DNA from 3 places in the Pseudomonas sp. GW821-FHT02A11 genome. Region 2 is predicted to be linked to each of the others. Evidence: predicted binding sites of a transcription regulator. Region 2 holds the regulator's gene; each other region holds the start of a gene.
What was found. Region 2 encodes sigma-54, which starts transcription at its own class of promoters, with help from an activator protein. Its sites were predicted from a motif close to ANTGGCATNNANNTTGCTNT; they were not measured.
Positions count from the first base shown of each region.

Region 1: AC07V9_RS22835 (flagellar basal body rod protein FlgF) is a predicted target of sigma-54. The motif match lies at 5,235-5,254, and genes of this name have one in related genera.
Region 3: glnK (P-II family nitrogen regulator) is a predicted target of sigma-54. The motif match lies at 6,450-6,469, and genes of this name have one in related genera.

Region 1 is NZ_JBWKWB010000020.1:31,470-41,692, reverse strand. It holds gene flgK (flagellar hook-associated protein FlgK) at 1-348, opposite strand, end outside; gene flgJ (flagellar assembly peptidoglycan hydrolase FlgJ) at 359-1,645, opposite strand; gene AC07V9_RS22850 (flagellar basal body P-ring protein FlgI) at 1,670-2,782, opposite strand; gene flgH (flagellar basal body L-ring protein FlgH) at 2,796-3,509, opposite strand; gene flgG (flagellar basal-body rod protein FlgG) at 3,607-4,395, opposite strand; gene AC07V9_RS22835 (flagellar basal body rod protein FlgF) at 4,442-5,182, opposite strand; gene AC07V9_RS22830 (hypothetical protein) at 5,455-5,655, shown strand; gene AC07V9_RS22825 (flagellar hook protein FlgE) at 5,693-7,504, opposite strand; gene flgE (flagellar hook protein FlgE) at 7,828-9,144, opposite strand; gene AC07V9_RS22815 (flagellar hook assembly protein FlgD) at 9,173-9,868, opposite strand; gene flgC (flagellar basal body rod protein FlgC) at 9,884-10,223, opposite strand, start outside.
Region 2 is NZ_JBWKWB010000018.1:16,748-26,970, forward strand. It holds gene murA (UDP-N-acetylglucosamine 1-carboxyvinyltransferase) at 1-139, opposite strand, end outside; gene AC07V9_RS21695 (BolA family protein) at 163-402, opposite strand; gene AC07V9_RS21700 (STAS domain-containing protein) at 517-822, opposite strand; gene AC07V9_RS21705 (MlaC/ttg2D family ABC transporter substrate-binding protein) at 819-1,475, opposite strand; gene mlaD (outer membrane lipid asymmetry maintenance protein MlaD) at 1,487-1,954, opposite strand; gene mlaE (lipid asymmetry maintenance ABC transporter permease subunit MlaE) at 1,954-2,751, opposite strand; gene AC07V9_RS21720 (ATP-binding cassette domain-containing protein) at 2,751-3,560, opposite strand; gene AC07V9_RS21725 (KpsF/GutQ family sugar-phosphate isomerase) at 3,872-4,846, shown strand; gene AC07V9_RS21730 (KdsC family phosphatase) at 4,847-5,380, shown strand; gene lptC (LPS export ABC transporter periplasmic protein LptC) at 5,391-5,963, shown strand; gene lptA (lipopolysaccharide transport periplasmic protein LptA) at 5,950-6,498, shown strand; gene lptB (LPS export ABC transporter ATP-binding protein) at 6,498-7,223, shown strand; gene AC07V9_RS21750 (RNA polymerase factor sigma-54) at 7,411-8,910, shown strand; gene hpf (ribosome hibernation-promoting factor, HPF/YfiA family) at 8,988-9,296, shown strand; gene ptsN (PTS IIA-like nitrogen regulatory protein PtsN) at 9,309-9,773, shown strand; gene rapZ (RNase adapter RapZ) at 9,776-10,223, shown strand, end outside.
Region 3 is NZ_JBWKWB010000006.1:139,396-149,618, reverse strand. It holds gene AC07V9_RS12020 (NorM family multidrug efflux MATE transporter) at 1-741, opposite strand, end outside; gene AC07V9_RS12015 (LysR substrate-binding domain-containing protein) at 908-1,828, shown strand; gene AC07V9_RS12010 (methyl-accepting chemotaxis protein) at 2,154-4,127, shown strand; gene AC07V9_RS12005 (YifB family Mg chelatase-like AAA ATPase) at 4,330-5,823, opposite strand; gene AC07V9_RS12000 (accessory factor UbiK family protein) at 5,995-6,258, opposite strand; gene glnK (P-II family nitrogen regulator) at 6,676-7,014, shown strand; gene AC07V9_RS11990 (ammonium transporter) at 7,048-8,394, shown strand; gene AC07V9_RS11985 (secondary thiamine-phosphate synthase enzyme YjbQ) at 8,645-9,076, shown strand; gene sutA (dormancy-specific transcriptional regulator SutA) at 9,170-9,499, shown strand; gene AC07V9_RS11975 (HAD family hydrolase) at 9,636-10,223, opposite strand, start outside.

The DNA of each region.
Region 1 (10,223 bases), on a different contig from region 2:
CATCTGAGTGAAGAAATTGCCCAGCACGGTGCTGATACCGGTCGAGCTGTCCGACAGGATCTTGTCCAGCTTGCTGGCCTGTCCGAGATACGCCTGGGCATCGGAGTCGAGCGAGGTACTGGTCTGCAATTGGGTGTCGAGGAAACTGTTGTAGATCCGACGCACGTCAGACAGCGTGGTACCGGTGCCGATGAAACCGACGCCGATATTCTGCTGCACACCGGCAGTGGTCATCACTTGCTGGCGCGAGTAGCCCAGCGTATCAACGTTTGCAGTGTTGTTGCCGATGGTGGTCATCGCGGCACTGCTGGCGTTCAGCCCTGAAAGCCCAATTGAAATCAGTGACATGGTTCAAACCTTATAAAGTCGTGGAAGAGCCCGATGCGGCTGCGTAGTTCTGGTAACTCTTCATCTGTTTCGCTATCTGAGAAATCTTGCTCGCGTAGTCCGGGTCCGTGGCGTAACCGGCCTTCTGCAGCTCTTTCACAAACTGTTCCGGGTTATCGGCCGATTTGAGCGTGGCTTGATAGCGATTGTTGTTCTGCAGGAAGCTCACCAGGTCGTGGAAGCTGTCGGCGTAGGAATCGTAGGAACGGAAGTCCGCCGTTTCCTTGACCATCTTGCCGTCGCGGAACTCGCTGGTGATCGCACGCGCCTCAGGCCCGCGCCAGCCGCCCTGGGCCTTGATGCCGAACAGGTTGTGGCTGCTGCTGCCATCGGATTGACGCATGATCGATTTGCCCCAGCCGGTTTCCAGCGCGGCCTGGGCCACGAGCACGCTCGGGTCGACACCGATACGCGCCGCAGCATCCTTGGCCAGCGGCAGCATGGTGTTGACGAAATCGTCGGCGCTGGTGAACGCCGCCTTGGCCGGTGCCAGCGGGGTCTGTACGCGATTGCGCACATAAGCGTCGGCTTGCGCTGCGTATTCCGGGCCGATGGTCCAGTCCCCATTGCCGGCGCTGCCTGCCTTTTTCGCGGCGTTGACAGCACTGGACACAGCGATGCGGTTCTTCAGGGTGGTCGCGCCGGAGGCGGCGTCCTGAGTGCCCGCGGTGTTCGGCACGATGCCGGCCATGATCCGGTCGGTCAGCTTGCTTGGCAGCGCCAGGCGACGGGAATTGAGCGCAGCCACGTCGTTGTGCGGCGTGCCATCGGCGGACGCAGCAGGGGCTGACACCGAGCGGGTCGCCCACAAGGGACGCTGAGCCACACGGGTGGCCAGCGCGGTCTGCGACTGCGCAGTGCTGTCGGTAGCAGGCGTGCCGCTGGCTGCGGTGGCGCCGTTGGTGAGGGTGGCCGGCGCCACTTCAGAGGTCTTGGTCTTGGATAGCTGACGCATCAGCACGTCTTGCAGACCAATACCCCCGCCCTCCCGGGACATGCTCACGGCCAGCTGCTGGTCGTACATGTCCTGATACTGGCGAGTGGCAGCGGTGTTCATCGGGTTGTCCTTGGCCAGCACTTCGTTGGCCGAACGCATGGCCTTGAGCATCTGGCTGACGAACAGCGACTCGAATTCCTGCGCCACCTTCTTGAGGTTCGCATCGCTTTCGCGGTCGCCGTTCTTCAAGGCGGCCAGACGATTGAGGTCGGTATACGCCCCCGAATCGACATTGCTGGTACCGCCGCTTGGAATACTCATGCCCGTTCCTTTAAACCGAAAGTCTTAAATCACGATCAGGTCGGCTTGCAGTGCGCCAGCCTGTTTCAGTGCTTCGAGAATCGCCATCAAGTCGCCGGGTGCTGCGCCCACTTGGTTGACGGCCCGAACGATCTCATCAAGAGTCGTGCCAGGACCGAACTTGAACATCGGGTGCAGCTCTTGCTGGGCATTGATCTTGGAACGCGGCACAACGGCGGTCTGGCCGTTGGAAAACGCACCCGGCTGGCTGACCACGGGGTCTTCGGTGATGGTCACGGTCAGGCTGCCGTGGGTCACAGCCGCTGGCGACACCTTGACGTTCTGGCCGATGACGATGGTGCCGGTCCGCGAATTGATGATGACTTTCGCCGAAGTCTGGCCCGGATCGATCTCCAGATTCTCCAGCACCGACAGATAATCGACGCGCTGGTTAGGGTCCAGCGGCGCGGTGACACGCACGGAACCGCCGTCCACGGCCTGGGCTACGCCTGGGCCGAGCATGTCGTTGATCTTGTCGACGATGCGCTTGGCGGTGGTGAAATCGTTGCGGTTCAGGTTCAGGGTCAACGAGTTGCCCTGGTTGAAGCCGCTCGGCACGGCGCGTTCAACCGACGCACCACCCGGGATGCGCCCCGAGGACGGAACGTTGACGGTGATCTTGGAGCCGTCACGGCCTTCAGCGTCAAAACCGCCAACCACCAGGTTGCCCTGAGCGACCGCATAGACGTTGCCGTCGATACCCTTCATCGGGGTCATCAACAGCGCACCGCCACGCAGGCTTTTCGAGTTACCGATGGACGACACGGTGATGTCGATCTGCTGACCGGGCTTGGCGAACGGCGGCAGGTCGGCATACACCGCCACTGCGGCGACGTTCTTCAGCTGCACGGTGCCGGAGCCGGCTGGCACCTTGATGCCGAACTGCGACAGCATGTTGTTGAAGGTCTGCAGGGTGAACGGGGTCTGGGTGGTCTGGTCACCCGTGCCGTTCAGACCCACCACCAGACCGTAACCGATCAACTGGTTGGTGCGCACGCCGGAAATGCTGGCGATGTCCTTCAGACGTTCGGCCTGTGCTGCGCCGACCGCCGTGAGAGAGAGCAACGCTGCCGCTATCAGTTGCTTGAACGTGATCATGGCTATCCCGGTATCAGAAAGGGAACAAGGGGCTCAGGAAGAATCGGTCGAACCAGCCTGGCTGACTGGTATCGGCAAATGCCCCTGTACCGGAATACGTGATGCGTGCATCGGCCACGCGCGTGGACGATACGGTGTTGTCGGTGGCGATGTCGTCGGCACGGATGAGGCCCGCGATACGCACCAGTTCGTCACCGGTGTTGAGGGTCATCCACTTCTCGCCACGTACCGACAGGATGCCGTTGGGCATGACATCGGCCACGGTCACGGTGATCGAGCCGGTCAGGGTGTTGCTCTGCGCCGCGGTACCGGCGCCCTTGGTGGCGCGATCACCGCTGTAACCGGCGTCCAGGCTCAGGTCGCCGCCGCCCACCGGGTTGTTGGTGCTCACCCCGGCGCCGAACAGCGAAGTCAGGCCGAGACTGGTCTTGCTGGTCTTGCTCAGGCTGGAGTTGGCGGCCTTGCTGGCAGCCATTTTCTCCGACAGGGTGATGGTGATGATGTCACCGACCCGGTACGCCTTGCGGTCGCCATACAGGTTCTGCTCGAAACCGGCCTGATAGATCGAGCCGTTGTTGGCCGCTGCAGGCAGCGGCGTTCGTGGCAGCACCGGCGCGTAGTAAGGGTCATTGGGTTTGGCCGAAGGCGCAACGCAACCGGTCAACAGCGCGATACCGCAAAGCGGTGCTGCCAACAGGGAAAGCCGCAGTACAGAAAGCCGTTTCATGACACTTAAAACCTCGCGGTGTAGCAGGCGTTTTTCAGGCGCCCCATCGGATTGATCAGGTGTTTCGTTACAGGACATCAGGTCGTTCAGTTTCCGCTTACAGGTTCTGCGTGACGTACTGCAGCATCGAGTCGGCGGTGGAGATCACTTTGGAGTTCATCTCGTAGGCGCGCTGAGTGGTGATCATGTTCACCAGCTCTTCAACGGTGCTGACGTTGGAGTTTTCCAGGGTGTTCTGCTTGACCACGCCCAGACCGTTCAGGCCGGGTGTACCCACTTGTGGGGCGCCGCTGGAAGCGGTTTCCAGGTACAGGTTGCCGCCTTGCGACTGCAGACCGGCCGGGTTGATGAAGTCGGCGGTCTGGATGTTGCCGATCACTTGCGGGGTCGCGGTGGCGGTCGAAGTAGTCACCGACACGGTGCCGTCTTCGCCGACGGTGAAGGTCTGCGAGTCCTGAGGAACAACGATCGCAGGCTCCAGCGCGTAGCCGTTTGCGGTCACGATCTGGCCGTTCTGGTCCAGGTGGAACGTACCGTCGCGGGTGTAGGCGACAGTGCCGTCCGGCTGGCGAATCTGGAAGAAACCGCGACCGTTCACCGCCATGTCCAGCGGCTGGTTGGTGGTTTGCAGGCTACCGGCAGTAAAGTTCTTCTGCGTGCCGACGATGCGCACACCGGTACCCAGCTGCAGACCCGACGGCAGTTCGCTGTCCTGCGTGGACTGCGCACCTGGCTGACGTTTGATCTGATACAGCAGGTCCTGGAATTCTGCGCGATCGCTTTTGAAACCCGTGGTCGAAACGTTGGCCAGGTTGTTGGAAATGGTGGTCAGGTTGGTGTCCTGAGCCGCCAGGCCGGTTTTAGCCACATAAAGTGCCGGAAGCATTGTTAATCTCCTCGAGCGCCGAATTGTCGGCGCAAGCTGTCAGTCATTAGCCCATTTGCAAGACGCGAGCCATCGACTCGTCATCCTGCTCGGCGGTCTTCATCATCTTGATGTGCAGTTCGAACTGGCGGGACAGCGCCAGCACCGAGGTCATTTCCTCGACAGCGTTGACGTTGCTCGACTGCAGAAACCCGGATTCCACCTGCACATCGGCATCGGCCTGCGCCGGTTTGCCGTCTTTGGTGTGCATCAGACCGTCGGGGCCTTTTTCCATGTTCGAAAGGTCTGGCTTGACCAGCTTGATGCGGTCGATCTGCGCCATGACCTGCGGGCTTTCACCCAGCGAGCGGACGCTGATGGTGCCGTCGGCGCCGATCTCGATCTGCTGCTGAGGCGGCACGGCAATCGGCCCGCTGTTGCCCATGACCGGCAAACCATTGCCATCACGCAACACACCCAAGGCGTCAATGTTCATGCTCGAAGTGCGGGTATAGGCTTCGCCGCCGTCGGGGGTCTGGACCGCCATCCAGCCATTGCCTTTGACGGCAACGTCCAGTTCACGACCGGTGTCGATCATCGAACCCTGGCTGAAGTCGGTGCCCGGACGCTCGCTCATGGCATAGGCGCGCGACGGGTTGACCTCACCAAACACCGGCATCGAGCGGGCCTGTTCCAGGTCGCGCTGAAATCCGTTGGTCGAGACGTTCGCCAGGTTGTTGGCATGGGCCTTTTGCGCGATGGCGTTTTCCGACGCCCCGCTCATGGCCACGTAAAGCAACTTGTCCACAGTCTTCCTCCTCTGACAGACGCTTGCCGCCTGTAGCTGTACTGGGCAGGACATAGCAATGATCGCGCCAGTTTTTCAGGCGCGTTACAAAGTGCTGATTTTCCAATGGATACGGGGGCAAAACCGGCCCCGATGAAAGCGCCGGATGATGACGCGACGGCAGACTGCCGCTTTCGGCAGAATCGAGAGGCATCGCCGCCAAAAAACTTGCGTACGAGGAGCGATAATTGCAGCGTTCGGCTCATTGACCTTTTTATCAACGGGAAACCGTCATGCGTTTGCGTACCACCCCGCTCTGCTCTCGTGCCGCCCTGCTTTTCATCCTCGCGCTCTGTACAACCTTTGCGGTCGCGGCACCGGCGCCTTATTACCTGTGGCAGGGCAAGCACAAGACCGTCTGCGCCCAGACCAGCCCCGGCAAGGGCTGGACCAGGGTGAGTGGCGGGTTTGTGAAGTCGGATTGTTCGATGTAGCGGGTGCGTGAGGGGCGCTGCCAGGGGGCTGCGCCGATCAGGTCGCGCGGATCAAGGTCTGCATCAGTTCTGCTTCCGTTGACAGGGTTTTGGAGTTGGCCTGATACGCCGTCTGCGCCTGGATCAGCTCCACCAGTTCTTCGGTCAGCTTGACGTTGGAGCCTTCCAGCGAATGACTGATGACCGTGCCGAGCACGCCGACGCCAGGCTCCTCGTAATTGGCAACCCCTGAGTCTGCGCTTTCGACCCAGCGGGTGTGACTCACCGGCTGCAAGCCCTGCTCGTTGGCGAAGCTGGCGAGCATCACCTGACCAATCCTGCGACTGAGCCCGTTGCTGTAGCCGACGCTCATGATGCCGTTCTTGTCGATGGACAGTTTGTTCGCATTGCCTGCCGGATTGCCGTCGACAAATGTGCCAGCACTCCCCGTAGCGCTGCGGTACTGGGTCAGCTTGCCGAGGTCCAGGACAATCCCGTCAGCATTGCCGGTAGCGCCGCTGCTGACGTAGCGTCCCCCTGCCTTGTTGCCCTCCAGCGGCTTGGCCGGCACCCATCCATTGAGCGTCAGTTTTCCGTTGGCCGCCACCAGACCCGGGCCGCCGGTGAGGGTCTGCACCGAGCCGTCGGCATTGAACAGCACGCTGGCGGTCAAGGGGTCGTTACTGGCCGGGTCCTCAGGGTTACAGCCATCGATCAGCACATGCATTTTCCAGCTGTTGTTGCCGTCCTTGACGAAATACTGGGTCAGCTCATGACGCACACCCAGACTGTCGTAGATCGCGCTGGTGAAGGGCTTGTTGTAGGTGGTGACATCGGTCCGGTCGAAGACTGGCACCGGACGCGGCATCACAGGATCGGCCGGATTGAGCAAGGCGCCGTTTGCATCGTTGAGCGGCAACGCAATGGCCCCGGCGTTGGCGGCAGGGCTTGGCGTCCAGCTGCCATTGACCTTGATCGCAGGCTGCCAGCCATGCAACGACAGATCACCGCTGTTTTCAAGCCTTACCGCAGCCTGATTGCCCGTCAGATGAATCTTGCCGTTGGGCAGAGCAAGGAGACCGATCTCCAGCGGCGATGTGGTCGATGGCTCGAGCGGGTTGACGCCATCGATCAGGATGTAAGAGGTCCAGTTGTTGTCATCCGTCCTGACGAAATACTGCTTGAGCTCGTGATCCTGCGGCGGCACTGCGGCCCTGGCGGCCGTAATGATGACGTCGTTGCCGTTGGCATCCTTGCCCTTGACCTCCTTCACCTCGGGCACTCCGGCATCCTTGATGACCTGAGTGGTCATGCGCGTCCAGGTGCGTGGGTCATTGGCATTGAATTTGGGAATCGCTCCCAGCGACGCTTCGGCGGAATCGAGGTTGAGCGTTTGCTCGATCTTGCTCGTGGCCTTGGGCGCCATGTTGGCGTTGTCGATCCTGAGGTCCGAGCGCACGCCTCGAATCACTTGACCTTCAGGCGTCACGGCATAGCCCTGCAAGCGGCTGCCATTGGCGTCGACCACGTAGTCTTGTGCATCCTTGATGAAGGCGCCGGAACGGCCATAGCTGATCGCGCCGTTGTCGCTCATGACAAAAAAGCCCTTGCCCTGGATACGCATGTCCAGCGCTCTGCCGGGGCTTGAAACAGTGGCGCCGGAGGAAAAGTCCTGGGAGACATTGGCCAGCGCGACCCCATCCCCAACAGCGGTGCGCCCGCCGCCGAGCATGGACGAGGAGTAGACGGCAGAGAATTCTGCGCGAGAGGATTTGAAGCCTGTAGTACCGACGTTGGCGATGTTGTTGCCCGCCACTTCCATTCGTTTGTGTGCCGCGTGCAAGCCAGCGACCGCGATGTTGAATGACATGAACACTCCCTGAGTCGTCAGCGACGACACTTGCGTCAATGCATGGTTTTAGCCGGGCAAAGGAATGCGTTCGACGGGGTTGATCCGACGACATTCGTTTGTCAGCGAATTTGAGTCTCGCATTGACGGGAGTAGGAATTTTCTAGTTATCGAGTGGGATGGGTCTTGATGTTTTAACGCACTGTAATCGCATGCGCTGTGGGGTTTTCTCTAACGGCAGACCCTCCAAAACCCAGCGCCAAAACACCCGACCTCCTCCAAAAAAACAAAAAAAAACCCCTCAAAAGAGGGGCTCGAACTACAGCAAAATCATCGCAACGCTATCAGGTCATCTGAATCGTGGTTTGCAGAATGGTGCTCTCGGTCGAGATCGTCTTCGCGTTCGCCTGATAGTTGCTCTGCGCCTTGATCAACTGAACCAGCTCACCGGTCAGGTCAACGTTGGATTCTTCCAGCGCAGAACCGGTAATGCTGCCCAGCGTACCGGACTCCGGCGTACCGGTGACCGGGATGCCCGAAGCGTAGGTTTCACGCCACATGGTGCCACCCGCTGGCGCCAGGCCCTGCACGTTGGCGAAGGTGGTCAATGCAACCTGGCCGATCACCTTGGACTGACCATTGGTGTACGTCGCGAACAGGTTACCGCTGGAGTCCACGTTCATCGCACTGATCTGGCCGGTGTAGTTACCGTCCTGGCTCTTGGAGATCGCGCCACCGGCGGCGTTGGTCTGGGTGGTGGCCAGCATGTCCAGCTTCATCTTGGCGGATGCGCCCGCGCCGTTCGCGACCCACGTCGTGGTCGAACCGACAGTCTTGCTTTGCGCCGGCACCCAACCGTCGATGCTGAAAGTTCCGTCGCTGTTAACACTCACGCCACCACTGGTGACCGTCGGGGTCACCAGATTGCCCGAGGCGTCGAAGGTCAGCTCGGTCGCCGCCGGAGTCGTCGAGTTCTCAGGGTCGGTGATGCTGCGGCCGTCGATCAGGGTGTACATGGTCCAGTCGTTGGTGTCTGTCTTGCGGAAATACTGGGACAGGGTGTGTTCGTTACCCTGACTGTCGTAGATCGGCGTGCTGTACGTCGACGTGTAGGTCGTGGTGTCGGCCGGATCGAACGCAGCGCCCGTTACGATAGGCTTGGACGAGTCCAGGTTGGACTTGATGGTAATGGTGCTCGTCGCCTTCGGCGCCATGTTCGAGGTGTCGACCTTCAGATTGGTCAGCACGCCGTTCATCACGTTGCCGTTGGCATCGACGCCGTAGCCCTGCAAGTTGTTGCCGTTGGTGTCGATGATGTTGCCGGAGCTGTCGGTATGGAAGTTACCGGCACGGGTGTAGAGCTTCTCGCCGTTGTTGCTCAGCAGGAAGAAACCGTTACCGTTGATTGCCAGGTCCAGATCACGGCCGGTGCCGGTGGTCAGCGCACCTTGGGTGAACTGCTGAGTCACAGCCGCGGTGCGAACACCGCTACCGACGTCGGTACCGCCCGAAGTGCCGCGAATGGATTGCGCGTACTGGTCAGCAAATTCCGCACGGGACGCCTTGAAACCGACGGTCGCGACGTTGGCAATGTTGTTGCCGGCGACGTCGAGACTTTTGTTCGCTGCGTAGAGCCCACTCAGACCGATATTGAAAGACATACTTCACTCCTGCGCCGTCGAGTCGGCTCTAGATCCCGATTTGTTGAACTTTGGACAAGGCGATGTTGGTGCCGTTGGCCAGATTAAGAGTCATTGAGGTACCCGCCGAGCCCATGGTGACACTGGTCACCGTCGCAGGCAGGTAGGTGGTCAGGCCCGTGGACGTGCCATCGAGACTGCCCGTTGCCTTGAAGCTGTAATTACCCGATTCCAGCTGATTGCCCGCATCGTCCTTGCCATCCCAGGTGAAGCTGGCGTTGCCGGCTTTTTGCTGGCCCAGGTCAAGGGTGCGAACCACGCTGCCGGTGCTGTCGTAAATCTTCACGGTGGTGATCGTGCTGGTCGAAGGCACCACGGCCTGACCGGTCATGCCTTTGGTGGTGTCGACATTGGTCGAACTGGCGTCGGCGATCACCGAACGGCCCACCAGCGACGAAGCCTGCAGCGCCTGCGAAGACTGGTACATGCCACCGATCGCATCGACCGAGGTGCTCAGGTTCTGCATGGTTTCCAGGCTGCTGAACTGCGCCAGCTGGGCCACGAACTCGCTGTTGTCCTGGGGATCGAGCGGATTCTGGTTCTGCATCTGGGTCACCAGCAACTGCAGGAACGAATCCTTGCCCAGGGTGCTGGCGCCGGTGGTGCTGTCGCCGGTCTTGCCGGAGGTCACCGTCTGCAGCGACTTGATGTAGTCGCTGGTTGTGGTGTCGTTAGTAACGGTCATTGCGTTCGCCCCTTATCACTGACCCAGGGTCAGGACCTTCTGCATCATTGTTTTGGCGGTGTTCATGATTTCCGCGTTGGTCTGGAACGAACGACTGGCCGAGATCATGTCAGCCATCTCATTGACCACATTGACGTTCGGGTAATAGACGTAACCGTTCTTGTCCGCAGCCGGGTGATTTGGCTCGTAACGTGCTTCCAGGTTGGAGGCATCTTCAACGATGCCGGAAACCTGTACGCCGGTGCCGGCCTGGCCCTGCTCTTCGAACAGCGAAGCGCTGCCGCCAGACTCCTGGCCCTGAAACACGGTGGCAAACACCGGGTGCCGTGCGCGATAGGTCTTGTCCATGCTGGAG
Region 2 (10,223 bases):
AGTGCGGAAGGTTCTGCACGGTGACCGGCCCATCGGCCAGCAGGGTTGCAGCAAGAATCGGCAGGGCAGAGTTCTTCGCCCCGGAAATGCGGATTTCGCCATCAAGACGAACGCCGCCAGTAATAATCAGTTTATCCATTGGAATCTCGACGCCAATTAGGCTCAGGTGCGCTCGGCCCATGCAGCGCGGCTGAAAAATTTCATGGTGACCGCGTGGATGCTGCCATCGGCGATCCATGGGTTCAAATGCGTGTAGATCTGCTGCTGGCGCTTGACTGGACTCAGTGTAGCCAGCTCATCGCTGATCAGGTTCAACTGGAAGTTGCAGCCTTCGCCTTCAACTTCGACCTGGACCTCTGGCAGCTTACCTTCAAGGAAGCTTTTAACTTCTACGGCCTGCATGCTTAACCTCAATCGGCGCTCTACGCGCGCGGGTCGGCCATCATACAAAAAAGCCCTCTCGTTGCGAACCCTGCGTTGCAGGAGCCGGACGAGGGGCTTGATCGATGACAGCAATCAATGTTGTTCGAACAGTTCGGTCAGACCCGAGACCTGTGCGATTTCTTTCATGTCTTCGGGCAACGCTCGGACGGTGACCGACTTGCCAGCCGCCTGCCCGTCGCGCATGAAGGCCAGCAAAAGCGCAAGGCCCACGCTGCTGGACTTCTCCACGGCTGAGCAGTCGAGCACCATTGCTGGTGCATCACTGGCCTTGATCAAATCGGCACCCTGCTTGCGCAGCGCGGGGGCTGAGCGGTAGTCGAGCACGCCAAACAGCTTCAGCTCGCCACCACCCACCGCTGTGACACATGCTTCACTCATTTGACGACCTTGTCAGGCGACTTTTCGGTCTCCTGCTTGGCCTTGGCGACTTCGCCAGCCCAGCCATCGATGGTCTTGTCCAAGTTGTTGCCGTTGCGCTGCATCGCGTCAGCGAACTGGTCGCGGAACAACTTGCCAATGTTGATGCCGTTGATGATCACGTTGCGCACTTTCCACTCGTTGTTGATCTTCACGAGGGTGTACGAAACCGGGTACACGGCGCCGTTGTTACCCTTGACCGACATGTCGACAGAGGTGCGATCGGCACCCTCTTCCTTGGCCGGGGAAACGGTTATGCCCTGGTTGTTGTATTCCAGCAGCGCGTTGCCATAGAACTGGATCAGGCTGCGCTTGAAGTTTTCCTGGAAGCGCTGCATCTGCGCAGGTGTAGCGTTGCGCGAATACTTGACAGTCATGATGCTTTTGGAGATGCCGTCCGCATCGATTACCGGGCCCACGATGCCGTTGAGCGCGTCATAGAACGCCTGCGGGTTGGTTTTGTAGGTTTCCTTGTTCGCCGCAAGGTCTGCCAGTAATTGCTTGGTCGTGCTGTCCACCAGATCATGAGCTGAGGATGCAGTAGCAGCCGCGTTGGCAAACAGTGGCAGAGCAGCCAGCAGCACCAGAAGGCCACGGCGCAGAATCGAGATCATGAAAAAACTCCTCATTTGGCGTCTTTACCCACGGAATTAAGCAGGAATTTACCGATCAGGTCCTCGAGTACCAACGACGACTGGGTGTCATGAATCGTCCCGCCGTCCTTGAGCAGCTTGTCATCACCGCCCACGCTGATGCCGACATATTTCTCACCCAGCAGGCCGGCAGTGAGAATGGATGCCGTGGAGTCGGAAGGCAGGTTGTTGACCCGCTTGTCGACTTCCATGGTCACACGGCCGGTGAAGGTATCGTGGTCCAGATCGATTGCAGTGACCTTGCCGATGGTCACACCGGCCATGGTCACCTTCGCTCTGACAGTCAAACCAGCGATATTGTCGAAATTTGCATAAAGTTTATAGCTGTCACTTGTCGTGCTGGCGCTCAGACCACTGACGCGCAGGGCGAGCAAGAGCAAAGCCAGAATCCCGGCCAGCAGGAACAGGCCGACACCGGTTTCGAGGGCGCGGTTTTGCATCAGAAGTCTCCAAACATCAAGGCGGTCAAAATAAAGTCCAGGCCCAATACGGCCAAAGAGGCATAGACCACGGTCTTGGTCGTGGCGCGACTGATCCCCTCTGAAGTGGGCTCGCAGTCATAGCCTTGGAACACGGCAATCCAGGTGACCACGAAAGCGAAGACGACGCTTTTGATGACACCGTTGATGACGTCGTTGGGGAAGGAAACGCTGTTCTGCATGTTCGCCCAGAAGGAACCTTCGTAGACGCCCAGCCAGTCAACGGCCACCCAGGAGCCGCCCCAGATACCGACAACGCTGAAAATGATGGCGAGCACGGGCAGGGAAATGAAACCTGCCCACAGACGCGGCGCGACGATGTACTTCAGCGGGTCGACACCGATCATTTCGAGGCTGGACAACTGCTCGGTAGATTTCATGTTGCCGATTTCCGCGGTCAATGCCGAACCTGCACGCCCCGCGAACAACAGCGCAGTCACCACCGGCCCCAGTTCACGCAGCAGCGTCAAGGCAACCATCTGCCCAACCGCCTGCTCTGAGCCGTATTTGGCCAGGATGCTGAAGCCCTGCAGGGCCAGCACCATGCCAATGAAAACACCGGAAACGACGATGATCGCCAGCGACATCACGCCGACCGAGTAAAGCTGGCGAACCAGTAACTGGAAACCGCCTCCGATCCCGCCTCGTCCTAGCAAGGCATGAAACAGAAACAGCCCCGAACGCCCCAATACTGCAACAATATCGATCGCCGAACGCCCCATCAGGCGAACACGATCCATCAACGACTTTCTGCGCATCAGCGCTTCCCCAAAAGATCTTCGCGATAATCCGGTGCCGGATAGTGAAAAGGCACAGGGCCGTCTGGATCCCCTGTCATGAACTGGCGAATGCGCGGATTATCCGATTGCATCAATTCCTGCGGAGTCCCCTGCCCCAGGACCTGTCCGTCGCCGACCACATAGAGGTAGTCGGCGATGCTCGCGGTCTCGGCCAGGTCGTGAGACACCACGACACTGGTGATGCCGAGCGCGTCATTGAGCAGACGGATCAGGCGCACCAGCACGCCCATGGCAATCGGGTCCTGCCCCACGAAAGGCTCGTCATACATGAGGATCTGCGGGTCCAGCGCAATCGCCCGGGCCAGCGCAACGCGACGCTTCATGCCGCCGGACAGCTCATCGGGCATCAACTCGACCGCGCCGCGCAGACCCACCGCCTGCAGTTTGAGCAGGACGATGTCGCGGATCATGTCTTCAGGCAATTGGGTATGGACACGCAGCGGGAACGCCACGTTTTCGAATACGTCGAGATCGGTGAACAGCGCACCGCTCTGAAACAGGACACCCATCTGCTTGCGAGCATCGAAAAGATCGCTGCGCGAAAGCTGCGGCAAGTTCTGGCCATTGACCCAGACCTCACCGCTGCTCGGACGCAGTTGTGCTCCCATCAGTCGCAGCAGCGTTGTTTTGCCACTGCCTGACGGCCCCATGATGCCGGTAACTTTGCCCCGGGGGATGCGGATGTCCACATTATTGAAGATGCTGCGCGTACCGCGTTTGAAGGAAACACCCTTCAATTCGACCGCGTAGGCGTTATCGGCACTCATCTAAACTCCTTGCGAGGCAGCCTGTCTCTCAGATGCCGCGTCCTTTTCGAACGACACACTGTCTGGAGGGGCCGAACAAGCGGCGAACTATAACACCGCTGTCGTACGCCGCCAAAGCTCCAACGTGGCCACTTGTATCTTCGGAGAAATATTTCGGCAGCTGTGGAAATTTCCCACACTTATTAAGCCATTGCCGGACTGGGGCCGAAGGAAGGATCCTTTCTATACACAAAGTCCTGCGATGAGGCGTGAGGCTTTTCAACATTGCCGCTATAATCGCCGCCTTTTCACCCGACCGACCCTTTCCAGACATGACCAACGCTCGCGACCTGATTCACTCCGCACAGTGCACCATCCGCCTTGAAATTGAAGCGGTGGAAGGCTTGCTTGCGCACATCGACGCAGACTTCGTCAGCGCCTGCGAGATGATTCTCGCAAGCCAGGGCCGCGTCGTGGTGGTCGGCATGGGCAAATCCGGGCACATCGGCAAGAAGATCGCGGCCACTCTGGCCAGCACCGGCACCCCGGCGTTCTTCGTACACCCGGCCGAAGCCAGTCACGGCGACATGGGCATGATCACCAGCGCCGACATCATCCTGGCGCTGTCGAACTCGGGCACCACAGCCGAAATCGTGACCCTGCTGCCGCTGATCAAGCGCCTGGGCATCAAGCTGATCAGCCTGACCGGCAACCCCGACTCGACCCTGGCCAAGGCCGCCAACGTCAACCTCAATGCGCGGGTCGAAAAAGAAGCCTGCCCGTTGAATCTCGCTCCCACATCGTCGACCACTGCGGCGCTGGTCATGGGCGATGCGCTGGCTGTCGCGCTGCTCGACGCACGTGGTTTCACCGCCGAAGACTTCGCTTTCTCGCATCCGGGCGGCGCGCTGGGCCGCCGCCTGCTGCTCAAGGTCGAGCACGTCATGCACAGCGGCGACGCGCTGCCTTGGGTTGCCCGCGGCACTCCACTTCGCGATTCGCTGATGGAAATGACCCGCAAAGGCCTGGGCATGACCGCCATTCTCGAACCGGACGGCGCGCTGGCCGGGGTCTTCACCGACGGCGACTTACGCCGTACGCTGGACCGCGACATCGATATTCGTCAGGCAACCATCGACGATGTCATGACCAAGCACGGCAAGACCGTCCGCCCGGAAATGCTCGCAGCCCAAGCGCTGAAAATCATGGAAGACAACAAGATTGGCGCGCTGATCGTCGTCGACGAGAACGACCGCCCTGTCGGTGCGTTCAACCTTCAGGACCTTCTTCGCGCAGGAGTGATGTAAATGAGCCTCGACATGAACGACCTGATGCAACGCGGCAAACAGATCAAACTGGCGGTCTTCGACGTCGATGGCGTACTGACTGACGGTCGCCTGTACTTCCTCGAAGACGGCAGCGAGTTCAAGACCTTCAACACCCTCGATGGCCAGGGCATCAAGATGCTGATCAACTCTGGCGTCACAACGGCTATCATTAGCGGTCGCAAGACCCCTGTCGTAGAGCGCCGTGCGAAGAACCTGGGTATCGCCCATCTTTACCAGGGCCGCGAAGACAAGCTGGTGGTGCTCGACGAACTGCTCCAACAGCTGAACCTGAGCTACGAACAGGTGGCCTATCTGGGCGACGACCTGCCCGATTTGCAGGTAATTCGTCGCGTAGGGCTGGGCATGGCGGTGGCCAACGCGGCCGGATTCGTCCGCCAACACGCCCATGGCACGACCCAGGCCCGAGGCGGTGAAGGAGCTGCCCGAGAATTCTGCGAGTTGATCCTGAGTGCTCAGGGCAACCTCGAAGCGGCCCACGCCGCCTACTTATAGAAGTGCATTTATGCTGAGCAAAAGAATTCGTACGTTTCTGATCTTCGGGGTCCTTGCCGCGCTATTGGCGGCTGCGGGCTACTGGAACATCAGCCCGGAAAGCTTCATGGACCAGCCCAAGGTGGCGGTCGACGAAAGCGCCATCGACTACTATGCAACCAACACCCACACCATCCAGTACCTGCCTGACGGTACGGTGCAATACGACCTGACTGCCGACAAGGCCGAGCATCTGAAGGCCACCGACGTGACCCTGATGACGACTCCGGTCATGGCGATGTATCGCGGCACCGAGTTCCCATGGCATGTGAAGAGCGTGCGCGCCGAGGTGTCGCCGGGCGGGGAACAGGTCGAGCTGATCGATCAGGTGCACATCAACCGCACCGACGAAAAGAACCGGACCACGATCATCACCAGCACCCGCATGACAGTCTTCCCTCAGAAGCAATATGCGGAAACCGCGCAACCCGTTAGAATCGACGGCTTTAACGGCGTGAGCACCGGTACGGGTATGAAGGCCTATCTAAAAGAAAGCAGGATACACCTGCTATCGAACGCAAGAGGACAGTATGAGGCTCCTTAAAACCCTCCCTATTTTGCTCGGCCTGGGCGCAGCACTGGGAAGCGTGAGCGCCTGGGCTCTGCCGAACGATCAAGTCCAGCCTATCCGTGTTCAGGCCGACGACGCCCAACTGGACGACAAGCAAGGCGTCGCCACCTACACCGGTAACGTGATCATCACCCAGGGCTCGATGAAGGTCACCGGCAACAAGGTGACCATGACCCGCACCCCGGAAGGTGACATCGACGTCGTGACCTCGGTGGGCAACCTGGCCTACTTCGAGCAGTTGCAGACGGCCGGCGACCCCAAACCCGTTCAGGGCTGGGGCGTGACGATCCAGTACCACGCGCCGCAAAACCGCATCGTGCTGATCGACAAGGCCAAAGTGGTCGACAAGGACAACAACGTGACCCAGGGCGAGAAAATCGTCTATGACACGGTCAGAAAGCTTGCCAGTGCCGGCCGCGCAACAGGCAGCAAGGTCACTGAAGCCCGTCCTCGCGTCGACATGGTGATCCAGCCGAAAAAGAAAACCGACCAGCAGAAGGCCCAGTAATGGCGACGCTGAAAGCCCAACACCTGGCCAAGGCCTACAAGGCTCGCCAGGTCGTACGTGATGTCAGCCTGTCCATCGACAGCGGTCAGATCGTCGGCCTCCTGGGTCCTAACGGCGCAGGCAAGACGACATGTTTCTATATGATCGTCGGCCTGGTTCAGGCCGATCAGGGCCGCGTCCTGATCGACGACCAGGACGTCAGCCATCAGCCCATGCACGGCCGCGCACGCGCCGGTATCGGCTACCTGCCGCAGGAAGCCTCGATCTTCCGCAAGCTGTCGGTGTCGGACAACATCATGGCCATTCTCGAGACCCGCAAGGAACTCGACCGCGCCGGGCGTCGCAAAGAGCTGGAGAGCCTGCTTCAGGAATTCCACATCACGCACATTCGCGACAACCTTGGCATGAGCCTTTCGGGTGGCGAACGCCGCCGTGTCGAAATCGCACGCGCCCTGGCCACCGCCCCCAAGTTCATCCTGCTCGACGAACCCTTCGCCGGTGTCGACCCGATCTCCGTGGGTGACATCAAGCAGATCATCTACCATCTCAAGGCCAAGGGCATCGGCGTTCTGATCACTGACCACAACGTCCGCGAGACCCTCGACATCTGTGAAACGGCCTACATCGTCAACGATGGGCAACTGATCGCAGAAGGTGACTCTGAAACCATTCTCGCCAACCAGTTGGTGAAGGAAGTGTATCTCGGCCACGAGTTCCGCCTGTAAGCGGCCGATGGCAAGGGTTGGCGGATGAACGCAACATGCGACTCATCGCCAACCTCGCATTAATTGCCATCACACCCTAGGCAAACACACAGGTTTCAGGCATATAATTTGCTTAAGTTGGCGCCCCGGCGCCCTAGTAGTGGATGGCGCCCATGTGCGCCGGCGAATAAGGTGTTAAGTCCCTGCCATGAAACCTTCGCTAGTCTTGAGAATGGGCCAGCAGCTGACGATGACACCGCAGCTGCAACAGGCCATCCGCTTACTCCAACTGTCGACGCTGGATCTCCAACAGGAAATTCAGGAGGCACTGGAGTCAAACCCTATGCTGGAGCGCCAGGAAGAAGGCGACGATTTCGATAACGCCGACCCCATGGCCGACAATATCGAAACAAAGCCCACCCCTGAGATTCAGGAACCGACCTACCAGGAATCAGCACCGACCGTCGACACGTTCGAAGACAGCGAGTGGAGCGAAAGCGAACGCATTCCCAACGAACTGCCCGTCGACACAGCCTGGGAAGATGTCTACCAGACCAGCGCCAGCAGCCTGCCCAGCAATGACGATGACGAGTGGGACTTCACCACCCGCACCTCCGCGGGCGAGAGCCTGCAGAGCCATCTGCTGTGGCAACTGAACCTGGCACCGATGTCCGATACCGACCGCCTGATCGCGGTCACGCTGATCGACTGCATCAACAACCAGGGTTACCTGGACGAATCCCTCGAAGAACTGCTGGACGCTTTCGACCCGGAACTCGACATCGAGCTGGACGAAATCGAAGCCGTGCTTCATCGCATTCAGCAATTCGAACCCGCAGGCATCGGCGCCCGCACCCTGAGCGAATGCCTGCTGCTGCAACTGCGTCAGCTCCCGGCCAAGACCAAGTGGCTCGCCGAAGCACAGCGGCTGGTCAGCGACTACATCGACCTGCTCGGTAGCCGCGATTACGCGCAGCTGATGCGCCGCATGAAGATCAAGGAAGACGACCTGCGCCAGGTCATTGAACTGGTCCAGAGCCTCAACCCGCGTCCCGGATCACAGATCGAATCCACCGAAGCCGAGTACGTGGTGCCTGACGTCATCGTGCGCAAGGACAACGAGCGCTGGCTGGTCGAGCTGAATCAGGAAGCCGTGCCGCGTCTGCGCGTGAATCCGCAGTACGCAGGTTTCGTGCGCCGCGCCGACACCAGCGCCGACAACACCTTCATGCGCAACCAGTTGCAGGAGGCGCGCTGGTTCATCAAGAGCCTGCAAAGCCGCAATGAGACCCTGATGAAGGTCGCCACCCAGATCGTCGAACATCAACGCGGGTTCCTGGAGTACGGCGACGAGGCGATGAAGCCGCTCGTGCTGCACGATATCGCCGAAGCGGTTGGCATGCACGAGTCAACGATTTCTCGTGTCACCACGCAGAAATTCATGCACACGCCGCGCGGCATTTACGAACTGAAGTACTTCTTCTCCAGCCACGTCAGTACCTCCGAAGGCGGTGAATGCTCGTCCACGGCGATCCGCGCGATCATCAAAAAACTGGTTGCTGCGGAAAATCAGAAAAAGCCGTTGAGTGACAGCAAGATCGCTGGTTTACTGGAGGCACAAGGCATTCAAGTGGCCCGTCGCACAGTCGCCAAATACCGCGAATCTCTAGGGATAGCGCCTTCAAGCGAACGCAAGCGACTGATGTAAAGGGCACAGGCCACAGCGTTCCAGTGGCAGGCATCCAAGCCTGCCTCTTAATGCACTGGCAACGAAGGAGAAGCTGTATGCAAGTCAACATCAGTGGACACCAACTGGAAGTAACCAAGCCCCTGCGCGAATACGTCGAGCTGAAACTCAAAAAGCTCGAAGGGCACTTTGACAAGATTACCAACGTTCAGGTGACGATGGCCGTCGAGAAACTCAAACAGAAGATCGAGGCCACGCTGCATATCCACGGTGGAGAAGTGGTTGCCAATGCGGAACATGACGACATGTACGCGGCAATCGACCTGCTCACTGACAAGCTGGACAGACAATTGCTCAAGCATAAGGAAAAGCAGCAAAGCATCCTCAAAGGTGCGGCAGCTCGCTGATACCCCTCATCCATGATCCGACTTGAAAACATCCTGACCCCTGGCCGTTCCCTCGTGAACGTGCCAGGCGGCAGTAAAAAAGCTGTACTCGAAGAGATTGCCAAGCTGATCGGCAAAGAAGTGCCCGAGTTCGACTGGCAAACCGTCTACGAAAGCCTCATCGCCCGCGAAAAGCTCGGTTCGACCGGCTTTGGCAACGGCATCGCCATTCCTCACTGCAGACTCAAAGGCTGCACCGCGCCGGTCAGCGCCGTGCTGCATCTTGAACGCCCGGTCGACTTCGACGCCATTGACGGCGCGCCCGTGGATCTATTGTTCGTCCTGCTCGTCCCCGAGGCGGCCACCGACGCGCACCTCGAACTGCTGCGCCAGATCGCCAGCATGCTCGACCGTGCCGACGTGCGGGCAAGCCTGCGTGGCGCCAAAAGCAGTGATGAGCTCTACAACGTCGTGCTTCACGTTCAGAACGGTCACTGATCATGCGCATGATCATCGTCAGCGGTCGCTCCGGCTCCGGCAAGAGTACGGCCCTCGATGTTCTCGAAGACAGCGGTTTCTACTGCGTCGATAACCTGCCCGCGGGCTTGCTCCCCGAACTGGCCGAGCGCGCGCTGATCAACACTGAGCTCGCCGAGCCGTTGCTGGCCGTTTCCATAGATGCCCGCAACCTGCCCAGCCACCTGACACGCTTCCCGCGCCTGCTCGAAGAGGTGCGTGGGCGGCACATCCGCTGTGACGTGCTGTTCCTGGACGCCGAAGAATCCACGTTGCTCAAACGCTTTTCCGAAACGCGCCGCCGCCACCCGCTGAGCAACGCCACACGCTCGCTGGCCGAAGCCATTCGTGACGAAAAGAACTTGCTCGGGCCGATCATCGACTTGGCCGACCTGACCATCGATACGACCCACCTGAACCTCTACCAGCTGC
Region 3 (10,223 bases), on a different contig from region 2:
GCCCCCAATGGGCAGACCAAGGCGCCACAGTTCTTTCAGGCAAGTGCGTGACAGGTTCATCAGGCCCTTGTGAATCGGGTACGTCGCATATGCCTTGTGATAACGGATGTGCAGCCACAGGACCAGCGCCATGCTGTTGGTGACGATCGCCGTGACCAGCCCGATGCCCATCAGGCCCCAATGCGGCAGGCCGAACAGCCCGTGGATGAAGGCGTAATTGAGCCCGAAGTTGGCAGCCACCCCGACCAGGCTGATCACCATCACAGGGGTTGCACGGCCCAGCGCGCTGGTGAAACCCCGTAGCGCCATGAAGCTCAATAGCCCTGGCAAGGCCAGCGGCAAGGTGATCAGGAACTGACTGGCCATGTGCACGTTGGCTTCGTCCTGGCCGAAGTTGAGCAGGATGGGCTCAAGGTTCCACAGGATCACCGCCGCAATCACCGCCATGCCCCACGCCAGCCAGAGGCCTGCCTGGATCAGACGGGTTGCACCGGCGTCATCGTTGGCGCCTTTGCGAATGGCCACCAGCGTACCGACGGCTGCCATCACGCCGACGCAAAAAAACGAAACGAAGTTATAGCTCGCCGCGCCCAGCCCGCCGCCCGCGAGGGATTCGGGGCCGAGCTTGCCCATCATCACGGTGTCGGTGAAGACCATCAGCATATGCGCCATCTGTGAGGCGATCAGCGGCCCAGCCAGGCGCAGGATGATCCACAGTTCTTTGAAGGCGTGCTGTTGCATGGTCTTGGCGCTCGGGAAAGGGAGGCATTGATGAGCGGCTCATTGTCGGGATTCGAGCCTCAATGCACAAAGGGATAAATACGATCATTGGCATGAGTAAAACTCATCCTGAGGCTTTTGCAGTACAGTGTTGCGCATCGCCATCAGGCCAAGAGGAAAGCGCCAGATGCCTCGTACTCTCCCGCCTTTGTATGCGCTGCGTGCATTCGAAGCCGCTGCGCGACACACCTCGTTCACCCGAGCTGCCGAAGAGCTGTCGATCACCCAAAGCGCGGTCAGCCGGCACATCCACACGCTGGAGCAGCATTTCGCCTGCCGGTTGTTTCGTCGTAACGGGCGCAACCTGCAATTGACCGAAGCCGCGCGGGAGTTGTTGCCGGGCGTGCGCGAGGGCTTTTCAGCGCTGGAGCGGGCATGCAGCGCGTTGATGGCCGAGGAGGGCATTCTGCGCATGAAGGCGCCGTCGACCCTGACCATGCGCTGGCTGCTGGCGCGACTCAGTCGCTTTCGTCATTTGCAAGTGGGTAACGAGGTGCAACTGACCAGTGCCTGGATGGACATCGACCACGTGGATTTCACCCAAGAGCCGTTCGATTGCGCGGTGTTGCTGGGACGTGGGCATTTTCCGCCGGACTGGGAGGCGACCTACCTGTTTCCCGAACTGCTGATTCCGGTGGGCTCGCCCAGCCTGCTTGATGACGCGCCTTGGGACGTCGAGCGTCTGGCCAGTGCCGAGCTGCTGCACCCCACGCCCGACCGCCGCGACTGGCGCAGCTGGCTGGAGCGCATGGGGCTGTCGGATCGGGTCTCGCTCAAGGGCGGTCAGGTATTCGACACGCTGGAGCTGGGCATGATCGCCGCCGCGCGGGGCTACGGGGTGTCCATGGGTGATCTGTTGATGGTGGCCGAGGACGTCATTCAGGGGCGTCTGAGCCTGCCTTGGCGCACGGCGGTGGTCAGTGGCGAGAACTATTACCTGGTTTGGCCCAAGACTCGGCCCGGCGGCGAGCGCCTGCGCAGGCTCAGCGACTTTTTGCAGAGCGAAGTGCGAGCGATGGAGTTGCCGCAGGTGACGATATTGGAGTGAGCGTGCAACGACGTGGGGCTCACCTCAGTTGCTGGCGCCCGGTTCTTCTGTGGAAGCGAATTCATTCGCGAGAAATAGTCCAGGCGCTAGAGGTGTGTTGGATGTGCCCCCGCCTCGCGAATGAATTCGCTCCCACAAGTTATGTGCGATGCCCAATAGCCATCCGTCCTAAGACCGGGCGTAGGACTCAAGTATTCAGTCTGTCAGCCGATTCCGTATTGCGGATCCGATTCTTCTCTATCGGCCCATCGACACCCTCTATTAGAAATAGCCCGAATGGTTTGCCTGAGATCAGGATGATCCGCTCGTTCGGCAAGGAGTTTTCATGCCTCAACCCCGTGCCCGTATTGCGTCGCAACTTGGCATCGCCCTGGCCGTCATTCTGGCCGTTGTCATCAGTGGCAGTACCCTGTTCGCCCTGCGCTCGCTGGATTCGGCAAACCTGACCATTCGTGAAGAACACATGGGCAGCGAAGCGCGCTTGCTGGCTGACCAACTGAACACCTTTCACAGCACCCTGCGCGACAGCACCCAGCGCCTGAGCGGGCTGTTCGAGAAGCGCTTCAACGGCCTGACTGTCCAGCCAGACCAACAGATCGCCGTTGCAGGCATGCAGACCCCTGCGCTGCTGCTCAAGGGCAACGTGCTGAACAATGACTTCGTTGAAGTCGACGATTTCAAGAAAATGACTGCAGGCGTCGCGACGGTGTTCGTGCGCAATGGCGATGACTTCATCCGCATCAGCACCTCGCTGAGCAAACAGGACGGTTCCCGCGCCATCGGCACCGTGCTCGATCACAAGCACCCGGCCTATGAAAAACTGCTGGCCGGGCAGGGGTACGTCGGCCGCGCGTTGCTGTTCGATCGCCTGTACATGACCCAATACAGCCCGGTGCGCGACGCCAGCGGCAAGGTCATCGCCGTGTTGTTCGTGGGTTTTGACTACACCGACGCGCAGAAAGCCCAGTTCGACAACCTCAAGAGCTTTCGCATTGGTTCCACCGGCTCGCTGGCCCTGCTCGACGAGCAGAACAACTGGCTGGTGCCTCCCGCTGGCGTGAAGGATCTGGATCAGGCGCGCAAGTCGCTGGCCGATTTCGTCAAAACCCCAGGCGTAGGACGTTTCTGGCAAGACGCCGGGAATGATTTTTACACCGTGGCCGAGCCTTTCGCCGGCGGTCCGTGGTCGATTCTGGCGATCATGCCCAAAGACGAAATCAGCGCCGTGACCTGGAGCGTCGGTATTCAGTTGGCGATCGGCAGCCTCCTGGCGATGCTGATTGCGGTGGGTTCGGCGATCTGGCTGCTGCGCAGCAAACTGCAACCGCTGTCGGATCTGGTGAATCAGGCCGAGGCGTTGGGCGCGGGCGATCTGAGCGCGCGCTTGAACGTCACCCGCCATGACGAAATCGGCCAGCTGGCCGGCAGCTTCAACAAGATGGGCCAGGCGCTGGAAACCATGGTTTCGCACATTCGCACGGCGGCCCAGGAAGTCAGCGGCCGCGCGCAGGCGCTGTCTGGCCTGTCGGGCGGCGCCTATGAAGGCATGGAGCAGCAGTCCGGCGAGATCACCAGCATGGCTGGCGCGGTCGAGGAGTTCAGCGCCACTGCGCTGACCATCGCCGACAACATGGGCAACACCGAGCGGCTTGCACAAGGTAATGCCCAACAGACCCGCATCGGTCGCGCATCGATGGAAGAGGCTTCGGCCTCGCTGGAGCAGATCGCAGGTTCTCTGGGCAGCACTGCTGCGGTCATCGACACCCTTGGCCAGCGTTCTCAGGAAATCGGCGGCATCGTCAGCGTGATTACCTCCATCGCCGAACAGACCAACCTGTTGGCCCTCAATGCCGCCATCGAAGCTGCGCGGGCCGGCGAGCAGGGTCGTGGTTTTGCCGTGGTCGCCGACGAAGTCCGCAACCTGGCCTCGCGCACCCGCCAGGCCACCGACGAAATCTCCGGCATGATCGCCAGCATCCAGCAGGAAACCGGCAACGCCATCAGCACCATGGAACAAGGTAACGCGCTGATGCAGGAAGGCTTGGCACGCAACGCGAAGGTCGCGTCAGCACTGGCTCAGATCGACGAACAAAGCCGTTCGGCCGGCGATCAGTTCGCCTCGATCACCACCGCCACTCAAGAGCAAAGCAACACCGCAACCCTGCTCAGCGCCAACCTGCAGAGCATCGCACTGGCCAACAGCGAACAGCGTGAAGTGGTGTCGAATCTGGCGGTGACGGCGCAAGAGTTGAATGCGCTGGCGGCGGATCTGCGTAAGGAAGTGGACCGGTTTCGGTAAGGTTTTCGAGTTCGACCACTCTGATTCTGCCCGGAGGGCGTAGGAGCGTGGCTTGCCCGCGATCTGCTGCGTAGCGGCAGTAGATACTGTACACGCGGTACGTCTGACTCGGCCGAGGTGTCTGAGTTTACTGCCGCTTCGCGCCAGATCGCGAGCAAGCTTGCTCTTACGGCCTGCGGCCAGAATCAAAAGCTTGAAAAGCTCACCCCGTAGACGGCCGGTACTGCAACGCCTCGGCAATGTGAGTTCTGGAAATCGCCTCCACTCGTTCCAGATCCGCCAGCGTGCGCGCGACTTTCAGCAGGCGGTGGGCGGCGCGCAGTGAAAGGCTCAAACGTTCGCAGGCCGTTTCGAGCCAGGCTTCGTCTTCGGGCATCAACACGCAGTGCTGGCGCAGGGCGGGCAGGTCGAGAAAAGCGTTAGCGCAGCCTTGGCGTTGCTGCTGGCGATCCCTGGCTTCAGACACGATCTGCGCAGCGCTGGCGCTGGTCTCGCCGGTTGTTGGGGCCGATGCCAGTGAGGTGGCTTCGCGGGCGACGGTCAGGTGCAGGTCTATGCGGTCCAGCAGCGGGCCGGACAATTTGTTGCGATAGCGCTGGATCTGATCGGTCGAGCAGCGGCAGCGTCCGGTGGGTTCGCCGTGATAGCCGCATGGGCAGGGGTTCATCGCCGCAACCAGCTGAAAGCGCGCCGGAAAGCGCACCCGATCCCGGGCCCGCGAGATCACGATATGGCCTGATTCCAGTGGTTCTCTCAAGACCTCCAGCACCCGTCGATCGAACTCTGGCAGCTCGTCCAGAAACAGCACGCCATGATGAGCCAGAGTGATTTCCCCCGGTTGCGGACGACTGCCACCCCCGACCAACGCAGGCCCGGATGCCGAGTGATGGGGCTGACGAAACGGGCGCTGCGGCCAGTTGGTCAGCGGCGCGTGGCTGGCGACCGACTGAATCGCCGCGACCTCCAGCGCTTCTCGCTCGTCCAGCGGTGGCAACAGGCCTGGCAGTCGACTGGCGAGCAAGGTTTTGCCGGTACCGGGAGGGCCGCTGAACAAGAGGTTATGTGCGCCCGCTGCGGCGACCAGCAAAGCGCGTTTGGCCGCCGCCTGGCCCTGAACTTCGCTGAGGTCGGGGTAGGGCCGGGTTTGCAGAATCAGGCCGTTGGATTTGTACGGCGCAATGGGGGTGTGGCCGTTGAGGTGCGATACCAGCTCCAGCAAATGACTGACCGCGATCACCTTGAGCCCTGACGCCAGGCACGCTTCTTCAGCGTTCACGGCAGGCACGATCAGCGTGTGGCCCGCTTCCCGTGCGGCCAGTGCCGCGGGCAAGACACCCTGCACGGGCCGTATCGCCCCGGACAGCGCCAGTTCGCCCAGACACTCGATCCCATCCAGCGCCAATGTCGGCACCTGCGCGCTGGCGGCCAGCAGACCCAAGGCAATCGCCAGATCGAACCTGCCACCATCCTTGGGCAGGTCAGCGGGCGCAAGGTTGAGCGTGATGCGCCGAGCAGGAAATTCCAGCCGGCAATTGAGAATGGCGCTTCTGACCCGGTCTTTGCTTTCCTTCACCGCGCCTTCTGGCAAACCCACAAGGGTCAGGCTCGGCAGCCCATTCGCCAAGTGAGTTTCGACAGTGACAGAAGGGGCTTCGACGCCAACTTGCGCGCGGCTTAGAACAATGGCGAGGGACATGTCGATCCTTGAGGGCGGCACCGCTTCCTGCGGCGTGCTGAAGGATAGTCATGGGTGAGGCGCGAAGGGCGGCGCAAGTTCTACGGGGTGTTTCCGGGCGCAGATTTTTGCCCCATGGGGCCGTTGGCGAGCAGGCTCGCTCTCACATGGGGCAATTAAAGGCGGGCTGGATTACTCCTGAACCTGCCCCGCTAACTGCGCTTCCATCTCGGCCATCTTCGCTTCCAGTGCCTCAAGGCGGGCACGGGTGCGGGCCAGGACGATCATCTGGCTGTCGAATTCTTCCCGGCTGACCAAGTCCAGCTTGCTGAAGCCGCTTTGCAGCAAGGCCTTGAACTGGGTTTCGAATTCATTGCGCGGCAGTGGGGTCTCGCCGTTGAACAGGCGAGAGGCGTGGCCGCTCAAGGCGTCCAGAAAAGCTTTGGGTGCGAGCATGGTGATCTTCCCGAATCAGATGGGCCGCAGTGTATCACGCGACGTCTACAGGCTTTTTACGTCTGGGCTTGCACGGTTTTCGCGCATGGAGTCGTGCACGGGCGCACTGTTGTTGTGCGGGCGGGATGAGTGGTGGCGATCTGGACCCGCGACATCGGATGCAAGGTGGCGCAATTCGCGGGTTTTGGCGATATGGCAAGGTTTCTGCTTAGTGGCATGTGACCCATGCACTGATGCAGTCGCTGTGACGAATGCAGTGCGGCAGGCGGAGCGGGGAAGTGTTTCGTCAGAAGCGGTTTTCTGGGGCGGGTCTGGTCTGTTTCGGGCCATCGACGCGTTACAAAGCCAGACACTGCGCTTAGACTTGAGTCGGGTTTGTTTTCCTGGGGCAAGTCCACCAATTCGGGAGAAAGTTTCATGAAGCTAGTCACTGCCATCATCAAGCCGTTCAAGCTGGACGACGTACGCGAGTCGTTGTCGGAAATCGGCGTGCAGGGCATCACGGTTACTGAAGTCAAAGGCTTCGGACGTCAGAAAGGCCACACCGAGCTGTATCGCGGTGCGGAATATGTAGTCGACTTCCTTCCCAAGGTGAAGATCGACGTTGCGATCGATGACAAGGATCTGGACCGCGTTATCGAAGCGATAACCAAAGCGGCCAACACCGGCAAGATCGGTGACGGGAAGATCTTCGTGGTCAATCTGGAACAGGCTATTCGCATCCGTACCGGCGAAACCGATACCGACGCAATCTAAGCCGCCAAACCCAACGCCCCAGGAGTAAACAATATGACTCTGCGTCAATTCGCAGGGCTAGGAGCCCTGTTGTCCCTCGTAACCCCTGGCCTGGCCATGGCGGCAGACGAAGTGGCAGCCCCCGCTGCACCCGTACTCAACTCAGGCGACACCGCCTGGATGCTGACTTCCACCGCGCTGGTACTGTTCATGACCGTTCCGGGTCTGGCGCTGTTCTACGGCGGCATGGTCCGCTCCAAGAACGTGCTGTCGGTGATGATGCAATGCTTCGCCATTACTGGCCTGATCAGCATCCTGTGGTGCATCTACGGTTACAGCATGGCGTTCGACACCACGGGTATGGAAGCCAACGTTGTCAATTTCAACTCCTTCGTCGGCGGTCTGTCGAAGGCGTTCCTGGCAGGCATCACGCCTTCCAGCATTACCGGTGCAACGGCTCTGTTTCCAGAGGCCGTATTCGTCACCTTCCAGATGACTTTCGCCATCATTACTCCAGCCCTGATCGTCGGCGCCTTCGCAGAACGCATGAAGTTCTCCGCGATGCTGATCTTCATGGCCATCTGGTTCACCCTGGTCTACGCGCCGATCGCGCACATGGTCTGGAGTGGCGTGGGTGGTCTGCTGTGGGACTGGGGCGTTCTCGACTTCGCAGGCGGCACCGTTGTTCACATCAACGCTGGTGTGGCTGGCCTGGTAGCGTGCCTGGTGCTGGGCAAGCGTAAAGGCTTCCCGACCACCCCGATGGCCCCGCACAACCTGGGTTACACCCTGGTCGGCGCGGCGATGCTGTGGGTAGGCTGGTTCGGCTTCAACGCCGGTTCCGCCGCTGCGGCCAACGGCACTGCCGGTATGGCGATGCTGGTCACCCAGATCGCTACCGCCGCCGCTGCACTGGGCTGGATGTTCGCCGAATGGTTGACCCACGGTAAGCCAAGCGCACTGGGCATCGCCTCGGGCGTGGTTGCCGGTCTGGTTGCCATCACCCCTGCCGCCGGTACGGTCGGCCCAATGGGTGGCCTGATCATTGGTCTGGCGGCTGGCGTGGTCTGCTTCTTCTGCGCCACCAGCCTGAAGCGCAAACTGGGCTATGACGACTCCCTGGATGCCTTCGGCGTGCACGGTATCGGCGGTATCCTCGGCGCGATCCTGACCGGTGTCTTCGCAGCACCTTCGCTGGGCGGCTTCGGCACCGTGACCGACATCGCTGCACAAGTCTGGATTCAGTGCAAAGGCGTAGGCTTCACGATCATTTACACCGCGATCGTGACCTTCATCATCCTCAAGGTGCTGGACGCCGTCATGGGTCTACGTGTCACCGAGGAAGAAGAAGCGGTGGGCCTGGACCTTGCTCAACACAACGAGCGTGGCTACAACCTGTAAACACGGCTCTGAAAAAAATGCCCGGATTTCCGGGCATTTTTTTGTCTGGCGTTTGTCGATAGGCAGGACAGCTCGCACGTGATGCGAAGACGCCGTCCAGATCCTGCCCGATGCACCTCTGCAGGCGCGCCAGCAGGCGATTTCAGCGTGGTGAAGGGGTAGGTTTCAGGCTTACAGAAAACGTCACTCATTACGCGCTTTGTTTTTTTTTCCAGCGCGTTAGAATGCGCGCCGAAGGGCGGAGAACTGTATGTGGCAGCAGACCAGAATCACGCTGAGGGCACGACCTCGAGGCTTTCATCTGGTGACCGACGAGATCGTCGCAGGGCTTCCCGGACTGCGTGATTGTCGGGTCGGCCTGTTGCATCTGCTGCTGCAACATACGTCGGCCTCGTTGACCGTCAACGAGAACGCCGATCCGGCAGTACGACGCGACTTCGAGCGTTTCTTCAACCGGCTGGTGCCCCAGGGTCAGGACGGGTTTGAACACAACGACGAAGGTCCCGACGATCTGCCCGCGCACTTCAAGGCCAGTTTGCTAGGCTGCCAGTTGACTCTCCCGGTAACGGACGGACGGCTGGCGCTAGGGACCTGGCAAGGGGTTTATTTAGGAGAGCATCGCGATTACGGCGGTGCGCGTAAAGTCCTCGCCACCCTTCAGGGCGAGGCTCACGACCGCTGAGGGTTGGCGGTAGTTGAATTTTTTCTGGCTGTCTTAGAAATTAAGCGCAGCTGGGCTATAACTAATCTGCTTTCGCAAGTCATGAGGTAGAACATGAGCGACGACGACAACGAAGATCTGGTTGAAGACGGTCTGGAAGACGAGGACGACGGTGAGGAGCTTGCAGCTGCTCCCGAAGACGATGGCGCGGAAATAGACGACAATTCCGATGCCCCGGCAACCCCAACCAAAGGCAAGGCCAAGGCTGCGGTCTCGGTGGATGAGCTGCCTAGCGTTGAAGCCAAGAACAAAGAGCGTGACGCTCTGGCTCGCGCCATGGAAGAGTTCCTCGCCCGTGGCGGCAAAGTGCAGGAAGTGGAGGCCAATGTGGTCGCCGATCCGCCCAAAAAGCCTGACAACAAGTATGGTAGCCGCCCTATCTAAGGGTGTCTGATGCCTGCTGAAGAAAAGCCCGCTGTCGCTGCGGGCTTTTTTTTTGGGCTGGGGTTTGGCTTGGAATTCTTACTTTGATGCCCTGTCGGCGAAAGGCCTGAAAGGCACCAATGTAGCGATCTAAAGCCTAACCCCAACGCCCCAAAACCCCAGGCAATTCCGTCAAACTCCTGATCTGCGCATCCGGCAGCCTGTCCGCTTCCCACGTCTTGCCACTGGGGTTGTACCAGATCGCGCGCAGGCCGGCCTGTTGGGCGCCTGCTATGTCGTCGCCGGGGTGATCGCCCACGTGAACGGCATGGGGCGCCTGGGCGTTGCCGCGCTTGAGGGCTTCGAGGAAGGGGGCCGGGTCAGGCTTGCCTACCCCTAAGTCTTCGGCGCACAGGGCAAAGGCGAAGTAATCCGCCAGGCCCAGGCGGCGCACGTCGGCGTTGCCGTTGGTGACCACGCCCAGAGTGTAGGACTTGGTCAGAATCTCCAGCGTCGGCACCACTTCCGGGAAGATATCCAGCTGATGCCGCCCCTTCAGAAACACTTCGAAACTCTGCTCCGCCAAATCTTGCGCTTCGGCCTGGCCATAACCGGCATCTTCCAGCGCGTGAAACAGCACGCGACGACGCAATGCACTGATGCGGTGCTTGAAGCTTGGGTCAGCCTCGACCAGCCGTGAGCGAATTTCCCACAAATGCTCAACCGGTACCGGGCCCAGTTTTGG